Regions from separate parts of the Clostridium neonatale genome, predicted to be linked through region 2. Evidence: riboswitches for the same ligand, from Rfam matches in the RefSeq annotation. Region 2 holds a riboswitch; the other holds the start of a gene.
The links. Region 2 has a riboswitch for S-adenosylmethionine ahead of metK (methionine adenosyltransferase). Riboswitches for the same ligand answer to the same signal wherever they lie in the genome.

Region 1: it holds a riboswitch for S-adenosylmethionine, as region 2 does, so the genes downstream of both, CNEONATNEC86_RS19425 (trans-sulfuration enzyme family protein) here and metK (methionine adenosyltransferase) in region 2, are expected to answer to the same signal.

The regions. Positions count from the first base shown of each region.
Region 1 is NZ_UICR01000003.1:259,543-265,047, reverse strand. It holds gene CNEONATNEC86_RS19430 (trans-sulfuration enzyme family protein) at 570-1,703, opposite strand; gene CNEONATNEC86_RS19425 (trans-sulfuration enzyme family protein) at 1,797-2,933, opposite strand; SAM riboswitch class I at 3,052-3,162, opposite strand; gene CNEONATNEC86_RS19420 (sensor domain-containing diguanylate cyclase/phosphohydrolase) at 3,864-5,505, shown strand, end outside.
Region 2 is NZ_UICR01000001.1:576,220-581,724, forward strand. It holds gene mreB (rod shape-determining protein MreB) at 1-120, shown strand, start outside; gene yyaC (spore protease YyaC) at 204-752, opposite strand; gene CNEONATNEC86_RS02770 (hypothetical protein) at 854-1,264, shown strand; tRNA gene CNEONATNEC86_RS02775 (tRNA-Tyr) at 1,410-1,494, shown strand; tRNA gene CNEONATNEC86_RS02780 (tRNA-Val) at 1,501-1,576, shown strand; tRNA gene CNEONATNEC86_RS02785 (tRNA-Thr) at 1,595-1,669, shown strand; tRNA gene CNEONATNEC86_RS02790 (tRNA-Tyr) at 1,675-1,759, shown strand; tRNA gene CNEONATNEC86_RS02795 (tRNA-Thr) at 1,803-1,877, shown strand; tRNA gene CNEONATNEC86_RS02800 (tRNA-Tyr) at 1,883-1,967, shown strand; SAM riboswitch class I at 2,154-2,255, shown strand; gene metK (methionine adenosyltransferase) at 2,420-3,595, shown strand; gene recD2 (SF1B family DNA helicase RecD2) at 3,862-5,505, shown strand, end outside.

The DNA of each region.
Region 1 (5,505 bases), on a different contig from region 2:
GCTCGCTTGCTACAAAAATGAAGCTAAAAATTTAACCATCAATGATTGTGCCCAAAAATGTTTGCTCCAAAAAGCAAGTTTTTAGACAAACAATTTTGGAACAATCATTGATGAAAAATTTTAAAGCTTCATTTTTCAATGCAAGACACCGCCAACATAAATGCTTTATTTCTTTATTCCATATAAACTCTGAGTATCCAGATATATTTTTATAAATATATGAATTTAAATTCTTACAAATGTGCACTTATAAGAAGAGCAGCTATGCTGCAATTCGGATCTTTGCTTATTTATTGGTGGATACCGGTGTTTTATAAGTAGCTTCCTAAATTATTACAAGTGATTGAAAACTATATTTTTAGACTTGTAATATTCCTAAAAACATAAATTATAACTAAAAAAAGTTAGACATCTATGATTTTAGAGCAAAACAAAGAAATTCAATATATGATAGGCGTAGTATTGCATTAAGAAATTAAAAGCTTAAATTTCCCTGCAATCGAGCCTATCATATATTGAATTTCGGTTGTTATCCACTAAATTCTGATTCTACAGAATATATTTATGTTCTAAACAATAGCTTCTTTGAAGGAAGCTATTAAATCTTCAATATCTTCAAGGCCGACAGATACTCTTATTAATGTATCTGTGATACCTAAATCATTTCTTTTTTCAACTGGAATTGAAGCATGGCTCATTTTTGCAGGATATGAAACAATAGTTTCAACACTACCTAAACTTACAGCTACGGCTACATTTTTCACATGATTTAAAAAATAAGTTGTTGTTTCTAAAGACTTAAATTTAAATGACAAAACGGCGCCAGCGCCAGATGCTTGAGAAAAATGAAGCTCTTTTCCTTCAGCAGAATCTAAAGCTAAATAATATACTTTTTCGACTTCATCTTGTTCATTAAGCCATTTTGCTAATTTATAGGCGTTATTTTGAAGTGCATCCATTCTTACTTTTAATGTTTTAATTCCTCTTATTAGCAAGAAGCAGTCTTGTGGTCCAAGGACAGCACCGAAAGTATTTTGTATTTTATATATTTGATTAGCAATTTCATCGTTATTTGTTACAACTAGTCCTGAGATAACATCACTATGTCCGCCTAGAAATTTTGTTGCACTATGAACTACTATATCTGCACCAAGTTCTAAAGGTCTTTGTAGATAAGGAGACATAAATGTATTATCAACTATTGTAATACATCTATTAGCTTTAGCTATATTAGAAGCAAATCTTAAATCTGTAACTTTTAATAAAGGATTTGATGGCGTTTCTAAATATAAGCCCTTAGTATTTCCTTTAAATGCATTAGCGATTTCATCTATATTTGATGCATCTACAAATGTAAATTCGATATTAAATCTAGAAAATAATTGAGTGGCAGCACGATATGTACCTCCATATACATCACCGCAAATTATAATGTGATCTCCAGCAGAAAAAAGTGAAAGAACTGAGCAAATTGCTGCCATTCCTGAAGCAAAAGCAAATCCTCTTACACCTCCTTCAAGTTCAGAAATTAAATTTTCAAGAATATCACGTGTTGGGTTTCCAGATCGAGAATAATCATATTTTCCAAAATTATTTATATCAAATTGATGAAATGTTGATGTTTGATATATTGGAGTACTTACAGAACCAGTGGCGCTGTCTATATCTCCACTTGCATGTATTAATTTTGTTCCAAAATTCATTTTAGCACCTCATTTAATTAGTAATTTATTTTATAGACTATAATTTTCTGATATTAGATTTATATATATAGGAAATAAAATATAGTTTTATTTCTATGAATTAAGGGCATTTTGTAAATCATCTATTAAATCATTAACATTCTCAATACCAACAGACAATCTTAGTAGATATTCGTCTATTCCTAGACGTTGCCTTATATCTTCAGGAATATCTGCATGAGTTTGAGTAAATGGATAAGTTATAAGTGTTTCTACACCTCCAAGACTTTCAGCAAACTTAATTATTTTGACATTCTCTAATATCTTTGGAACCAATGACTTGTCCTTAATCCTAAATGATAATGTAGAACCAAAACCAGTGGCTTGTTTTAGATTAGCATCATATCCATTAAAGTCTTTTAAGCCCACATATAATACTTTGCTAACATTAGAATTTGATTTTAGGAATTCTGCTAATTTTAGCGCATTTTCTTGAGCTCTATCTAATCTTATATGAAGGGTTTTTATTCCTCTAAGAAGTAGCCAGGAGTCAAATGGAGAGAGAGTTGCTCCAATTGACATATGTGTTCTTTTTAGCTTATCAAGTAAATTCTTATCATTGCCAACAATGAAGCCAGCCAATAAATCATGATGTCCTCCTAGATATTTTGTGCCACTATGTATGACCAAATCAGCACCTAGTGTTAATGGTTTTTGATAGTACGGGGTTAGAAATGTATTATCAACAATTAAGAGTATATTATTATCTTTTGAGATTTTGCCAACTGCCTTTATATCAGTTACTCTCATAGTAGGATTGGATGGTGTTTCAATAAATATCGCTTTAGTATTTTCATTCAAAGCATTTTTTATATTAGAAGTATTAGTAGTATCTACAAAAGAATAGGTTATTCCAAAATCACTAAAAGTTTCATTGAACAGTCTAAAAGTTCCACCATATAAATCTTCAGATAATATTATATGATCACCAGATTTAAAAAGATGAATGCAACAGACAATTGCTGAAACACCAGAAGAAAAGCCAATTGCACCTATACCTTTTTCTAATTTAGCTACAGTTTTTTCTACTTCTTCCCTAGTTGGATTTGTATCACGAGAATAATCGTAACCGGTACTTTTATTAAGTCCTAAATGTTTGAATGTAGCAGTTTGATAAATAGGAAAGCTTATAGCTCCTGTCTTTTCATCTCCGCCTGACGATCCCTGTACTGAAAGTGTTTCTATATTCATAAAATATCATCTCCTAATAATTAAATTAAAATTTTATTACATTGCGCGCTTAAAAGTGTAATAAAAAAAGTCACTTCGAGATAAGAAGTGACTTATGCGTACATAAATAACAATGACAATCTTATCTATCAGGTAAACCTGCAGGATTTAGCACCACAATAAACTAAATGAAAGTTTATCAGGTTGCTGGGTTTCATAGGGCCAGTCCCTCCACCACTCGTAATAAGAGTAATAAATATTTATTTGTTATTTAATATTATACATGTATTATTTTGACTGTCAATGATTTATAGAAATATAATAGGAATTATATGAATTATTATAATAATATATAAATTAAATACTATTAATTTATTTAACTGGCTTCCAAATAATATATTAATATCTAAAAAATAAAAAAAGAGATAATACTGGACACTGTTAAAACTGATGATATAATTTAAAGCATTTATAGGAGAAATTTATTATGGATAAAGTTCAAGAAAAAATTATTGAATTAATCGATGATATATAGCTATAGCTAAAATGCTGGCATTGACTACATATAGATTGTTAAAAGATAATTCAAGAGAGGGATTAGAGATTAAAAGTAAGTTTATTCATAAATTTACTTTTGTAAAATGTGAAAAATACATGGATAAAATTGAAACTTTATTAAAAAAAGATTATTATAATGAATATATGTATATTTAAATATGTAAAATACATAAAACAAAGGTTTATTAGTGAAGATTTGTTTTATGTATTTTTAGTATATTATAATAAGTAATATCTAGTAGTTTTGATTGATATAGTATAATGTTATAATTTATATAATATAGAATTAGATATTATTGAGAAATATTATGTTTGGTATGATTTGTTTAAGGGACGATTTACATTAATAATCATAATATGGATTATATATTAATTAGTGTGAAGGAGGTATTTATGGATATAAAAATATTTAGGCTTTTGGTTGATGCAGTCCCGCAATCTATATGGATAAAAGATAAAGACTTACGCTTCATATATACAAATAAGAGATATATAGATATAAATAATATAAAAAAGGGAAATATTATAGGGTTATGTGAAGAAGATTTATACAGAAAAGAAATAGCTGATAAAAGTAATGAAATGTGCAGTAAAGCATTGAATAGTATGTCTACTGTAAAAGAGAAGAGATACACAAATGAAGGAATAAAAGTAGATTCTACGGTATTTCCATTGATAGATGATAATGGGAAATTAGAAGGAATAGCGGGAATAGATATTCCGATAATATCTAAAGAAGAAAGTATTACTGAAATGATTTTAGATTCGCTTCAAGCTGGAATCTTTTATAAAGACAGAGAATTAGGATATCTGTATACTAATAAGAAATTTGATGATTTACTTAGCAAAGATAAGGAAAGCATAATAGAAAATAAGAATCCGTTAAATGAATCGATATGTGAGTCAAAGAATAGATTTATTCAAGAAGATAAAAAAGTTTTTGAAACTAAAAAAACAGTAAAAAAAGAAGAGAAAATAGAATTAGGGAATGGAGAAAATTTATACACGGAAATCATTAAGACACCAGTTTTAAATGATAATAATGAAGTAAGTGGAATAATAGGGCTATTATTAGATATAACTGATAGAAAAAAGATAGAAAAAAAATTAAAGTATTTAAGTTATACGGATATTTTAACTAAAGTATACAACAGGACATGTTTTGAAGAAAAAGCAAAGAAAATATTTAAAGAAGAAAATTTACCTATGGGTATAATAATGGGAGATACGAATGGCCTCAAAATAGTTAATGATACATTAGGTCATGAAGAAGGCGATGAGCTATTAAAATTAACAACTAAAGTTTTAAAAGATGTTTGTAAAGGGAATGAACTAATTTTTAGAATTGGTGGAGATGAATTTGCTATTATAATTCCAAAGGCAAAAGAAAATGAGTGTGAAACTCTAATAAAGAATATAATAGATAGCTGCAATAATTATAAACATGATTTAATAAAAATAAGTATAGCTTTAGGATATTCAGTTACTTATGATTTAGATAAATCAATATATGATACTTTAAAAGAAGCCGAAGATATGGTGTATAGAAAAAAATTATTAGAAAAAAATAGTTTTAATAGCTCAGTAATATCATCATTACAGGCTACATTGCAGGAAAAAAGTTTAGAAACTAAAGCACATACAGAGAGGGTTGTTGAAAATTCCATAAAAATAGGGGAAAGACTATCATTGCCACTTTCAGTTATGGATGAGCTTATATTAGTAGCAAAATTGCATGATATAGGAAAAATAGGGATAAATGAGTCGATATTATTAAAATTAGATAATTTAACAGAAGAAGAATTTGGGATTATAAAAAGTCATACAGAAAAGGGATATAGAATAATTAAAGCTGCAAATCATCTAGAAAGTGTAGCTAAAGGTGTATTAACTCATCACGAAAGATGGGATGGAAATGGATATCCGCTGAAACTTAAAGAGGACAAGATACCTCTTATAGCGAGAATAGTGAGCGTTGCGGATGCTTATGATGTTATGACTACTAATAGAGTTTACAAGAATGCCTTATCTAAAG
Region 2 (5,505 bases):
GCAGTGACAGTTGCAGAAGGGGCAGAAGAATGTGTTGTTAATGGATCAGGAGAAGTATTAGGGTATTTAGATAGATTAGATAGAGAAGTAAATTCACAACAAATAGTTCTTATAGAATAAAACATCGAGAGATTTTCTTTTTATTGAAAATCTCTCGATGCTTTTTATAAAATTAAAAAAGTAATTAAAGCTTAGGTATTAATTCAAATGTCTAGCGAAAGCTTAGGAAATAAATCATTATTTAAATTATAAGCATTAATTAATGATCTAGATATAATCTTTGCCATATCCATAATAAAAGATAATCGGATGCTTCTAGAAAAGAATAAATCAGAATTTTCGCTAGAATCTACAATACCTATTACAGAAGCCATACCTACTTCGGGAAGCTCTTTTCCTACTCCTTTTCCAGGATGAATAGCATAGTCTCTAATGCGAATTTCACCTATATCATCTTGATTTCCAAGACATGCATCTATACCTATGATATTAGCAGTTGGATGAAGTTCTTTTATTTTATTTAAACGTTCATCTATATTTAGTGCGTGGATTGGTTCTGATAATGTCCCGTATACTGGCAATGGAAAGAAATTTTCAGTTAATATTGAACCAACTAATGGACCAAGGCAATCACCTATGCATTTATCAGTGCCAATACAAACAATTATTGTATTAGAATTAATGTATTTTTCTAATTCATGAGATAGCTTGTATGAAAAGCTTTTGGAACTATGGTTATTATCTAAATTCATTAAAGGCATCCCTCCTTATAGAATATGTATATTTAGGAAAATGAAAAAATAGTATATAAAAATAAATAAATGGCAATAAATACTAATGTAAGGAGGAGAAAATGAAAAAAATTATTATATTTATAATATTTACACTTACTTTAATAATGAACATGTCTATAGCATTATTTTGGAATCCAGATATAGATAATAAAAAAGATGATCCAATGCAAAGCACTGAAGTATTTAGTGATACAAGATCTTTGTGCAAAGTTGATGATGTAATTCTGTTAGAAGAACTAGATAATAGTCAATCAAAGGAACTTGATAGTATACTTTCACCATTATCAACATTTGAAATAGAGTTAGTAAAAGAAGAGCTTAATACATGTAGTGAAGATGAAATCATAAAAGCGTTCAGAAAATTAAAAAGGAGATTGCCTGAAAGCGAATATAAAAAAATAGAAGAAATATTAAGTCCGCTTATAGATATTGAAGAACTTAATTCTATACTAAAAAATAAATATGTTTAGTGTATTAAAATGAAGAAATAAAGAGTAAATAGAATATATAGCGATATAATTTATCTAAATAAGCATATATGAGAGTTGAAATATAAGTACTTTGAATATATACTAACTATTGTTGATGTGAACAAAAACACCAACAAAACTTAATGGAGGAATTCCCGAGTGGCCAAAGGGGGCAGACTGTAAATCTGTTGCGTCTCGCTTCGATGGTTCGAATCCATCTTCCTCCACCATTAGATGGGCGCATAGCTCAGCTGGGAGAGCACCTGCCTTACAAGCAGGGGGTCACAGGTTCGAGCCCTGTTGTGCCCACCATCTAAAAAATATAAATATGCTGGCATGGCTCAACGGTAGAGCAGCTGACTTGTAATCAGCAGGTTGTAGGTTCGATTCCTATTGCCAGCTCCAATTGTGGAGGAATTCCCGAGTGGCCAAAGGGGGCAGACTGTAAATCTGTTGCGTCTCGCTTCGATGGTTCGAATCCATCTTCCTCCACCATTTAAACCAAATATTTATATTATAACAATTAAATAAGAAATATGCTGGCATGGCTCAACGGTAGAGCAGCTGACTTGTAATCAGCAGGTTGTAGGTTCGATTCCTATTGCCAGCTCCAATTAAGGAGGAATTCCCGAGTGGCCAAAGGGGGCAGACTGTAAATCTGTTGCGTCTCGCTTCGATGGTTCGAATCCATCTTCCTCCACCAAAACTCAGAATTATTATTCTGAGTTTTTTATTTTATCTTGAAATAAAAGTTGAAAAGTAAATAGTTGTATCAATTTATGCATGAATAGAATATATTATAGATTATATGATATATTATGTTTATTGTATAATATTGACCATAAAAATATTATGTGGTAGAATAAATTACGAAAATAAAATATTGTTACTCTTATCAAGAGAGGTGGAGGGATAGGGCCCAGTGAAACCCGGCAACCTGTTTAATTACAAGGTGCCAATTCCTGTAGAAAGATTTTCTACAAGATAAGAAAGTATTGTGTAATCGCGCTCTTCTTATCGAAGAGTTTTTTTATTGCATATAAAAGGTATTTCTTTTAAGACAGTATAAAAAATATTAAGAAGTGTGAGATTTTTCACTTTTACTCGAATTATTTCATGATTAAAGATAAGGAGTACAAGCGGAAGGAGAAAAATATGAGAAGATTATTTACATCAGAATCAGTTACAGAAGGTCATCCAGATAAAATGTGTGATCAAATTTCAGATGGCGTATTAGACGCAATTTTAGCACAAGATCCAAATGCTAGAGTAGCATGTGAAACATGTACAACAACAGGAATGGTTATGGTAATGGGAGAGATATCAACAAATTGTTATGTTGATATTCCTAAAGTAGTTAGAGAAACTGTTAGAGAAATTGGATATGATAGAGCTAAATACGGATTTGATTGCGATACTTGTTCTGTTATGACAACAATAGATGAACAATCAGCAGATATTGCTATGGGTGTTGATGAAGCTTTAGAATCAAGAAAAGGTGAGAAAGATGAGGTTGAAGCAGTAGGTGCTGGAGACCAAGGAATGATGTTTGGTTTTGCTACAAATGAAACTGATGCATATATGCCGTTACCAATTCATATGGCTCATAGATTATCAAGAAGACTTACTGAAGTAAGGAAAGATGGTACATTAGGCTATTTAAGGCCTGATGGTAAGACACAAGTAACAGTTGAATATGAAGATGAAAAACCAAAGAGAATAGATACAATAGTAATATCTACTCAACATGATGAGCATGTTACATTAGAACAAATAGAAAAGGATCTTAAAGAACATGTTATTAAAGCAGTAGTACCACAAGAATTATTAGATGATAAAACAAGATATTTTATAAATCCAACTGGAAGATTTGTTGTTGGTGGACCACAAGGTGACTCTGGATTAACTGGAAGAAAGATTATAGTAGATACTTATGGTGGATATGGTAGACATGGTGGTGGAGCATTCTCAGGAAAAGATCCAACAAAAGTTGATAGATCTGCTGCTTATGCTGCAAGATGGGTTGCGAAAAACTTAGTGGCTGCTGGATTAGCTGATAAGCTTGAAATACAATTAGCTTACGCTATTGGAGTTGCTAAACCAGTATCAATAACTGTTGATACTTTTGGAACAGGAAAACTATCAGATGATAAAATAGTTGAAATAGTTGAAAAGGTATTTGATTTAAGACCAGGAGCTATAATAAGAGATCTTGATTTAAGAAGACCTATATATAAGCAAACAGCTGCTTATGGCCACTTTGGCAGAACAGATCTTAATCTGCCATGGGAACAATTAAATAAGGTAGAAGAAATCAAAAAATATATTTAGTATTTATAGAAGCAGGAAGTTTTAATTAATTTCCTGCTTTTTTAAAATTTAAAATATGTGACAATCGTTTATAAACATTGACTTAAATTAGAAATATATATTTTGAGAATATGGATATAAAAGAATATAGGATGATATATTCCTGTACTTATATAATAGAAGAGAAGTATTCAATAAATAGTATAAAATTATAAATTAAACTTATGATATAATTAAAATAATATAAAGAGAAGTATAAGTTTAAATCATAGTTTGGAGAGATAGTAGTGGAAGTTCTTAATGGTTTTGTTGAAAATATTGTTTTTAAAAGTGAAGAAACAGGATATGTTGTATGCAGGATTAGAGCTGATAAAAATTTAGTTAGCGCTGTTGGTACAGTACCTTTTATAAAGGAAGGTCAAAATGTAAAGTTAACTGGATACTGGACAGTGCATAAACAATTTGGTAATCAATTTAATATTCAAGACTACGAAGAAATTCTTCCAAACTCAATTGATGGGATTGAAAAATATTTAAGCGCAGGTGTGATTCATGGAATAGGTCCTATAACTGCTAAGAAGATAATAGAAAAGTTTGGAGAAGAAACTTTAGATATAATGGAAAACCATATAGAGAGACTCATGGAGATAGAGGGAATTGGAGAAAAGAAATTTCAAATAATATATGAATCATATATTGAGCAGCAAGGTTTAAAAGATATAATTTTATATTTTAGCAAACATGGTGTTACAAGTAATCAATGTGTGAAAATATATAAGAAATTTGGACCAAATGCTAAATATATTGTATCTGAGAATCCTTATATACTTTGTGAAGAAATATCAGGAATTGGTTTTAAAACAGCAGATAGGATAGCTATGAGTATAGGTATAAAAAATGATTCTGATTTTAGAATTCAAAGTGGAATAAAATATGTTATGAATCAGTTTTGTGCCTTAGGAAATACCTTTATGCCAAAAGCTAATATAATAGAGGAATGTAAGAAAAATATAATGGTACCAGAAGAACTTATAGAAAAAAATTTATATGATATGTCTGCTAAGCAGAAAATAGTTATAGAAAAGATAAATGATACAGAAATGGGATTTTTATTGCCATACTACTATTGTGAGCTTGGCGTTACTCAGAAAATTATTACTCTTGGATTACAAGAAACTCAAACTATCAATTCTGATATAAACTTTGAAATAGGGGTATTTGAAAAAGAGCAAAAAATAAAATTTGCAGAATCACAAAAAGAAGCTATAATTGGAGCATTTAATAGTGGAATAGAAATAATAACAGGTGGACCAGGAACAGGTAAAACAACGATAATAAAAGCTATCATTCACATATATGAGAATAATGGAATGAGAGTGCTTCTAGGAGCACCTACAGGAAGAGCAGCAAAGAGAATGACAGAGTCTACAGGAAGAGAAGCGAAGACAATTCATAGGCTTCTTGAAATGGGAGTATCTGATGAAGACGAATCTGTTTTTGAAAAAGGTGAGTCATCACCATTAGACTGTGATGTTATCATTATTGATGAGGCATCTATGATTGATATAATGCTTATGCACAATCTATTAAAGGCTATAAAGCTTGGTACACGATTAATAATTGTAGGCGATGTTGATCAATTACCATCTGTAGCGCCAGGAAATGTATTAAGAGATTTAATAGAGAGTGAATATATTAAGGTAGTACGTTTGAAGGAAATATTCAGACAAGGAAATGAAAGCTTAATAGTTGTTAATGCTCATAGGATAAACGAAGGTGAAATGCCAATATTAAACCAAAAAGATAAGGATTTTTTCTTTATAAATCAGGAGAATATAGATAACATTTTAACTACAATTATAGATTTAATGAAGAGGCGTCTTCCTAAATTTAATACAGAGTGGGATGTATTAAAAGACATGCAAGTACTT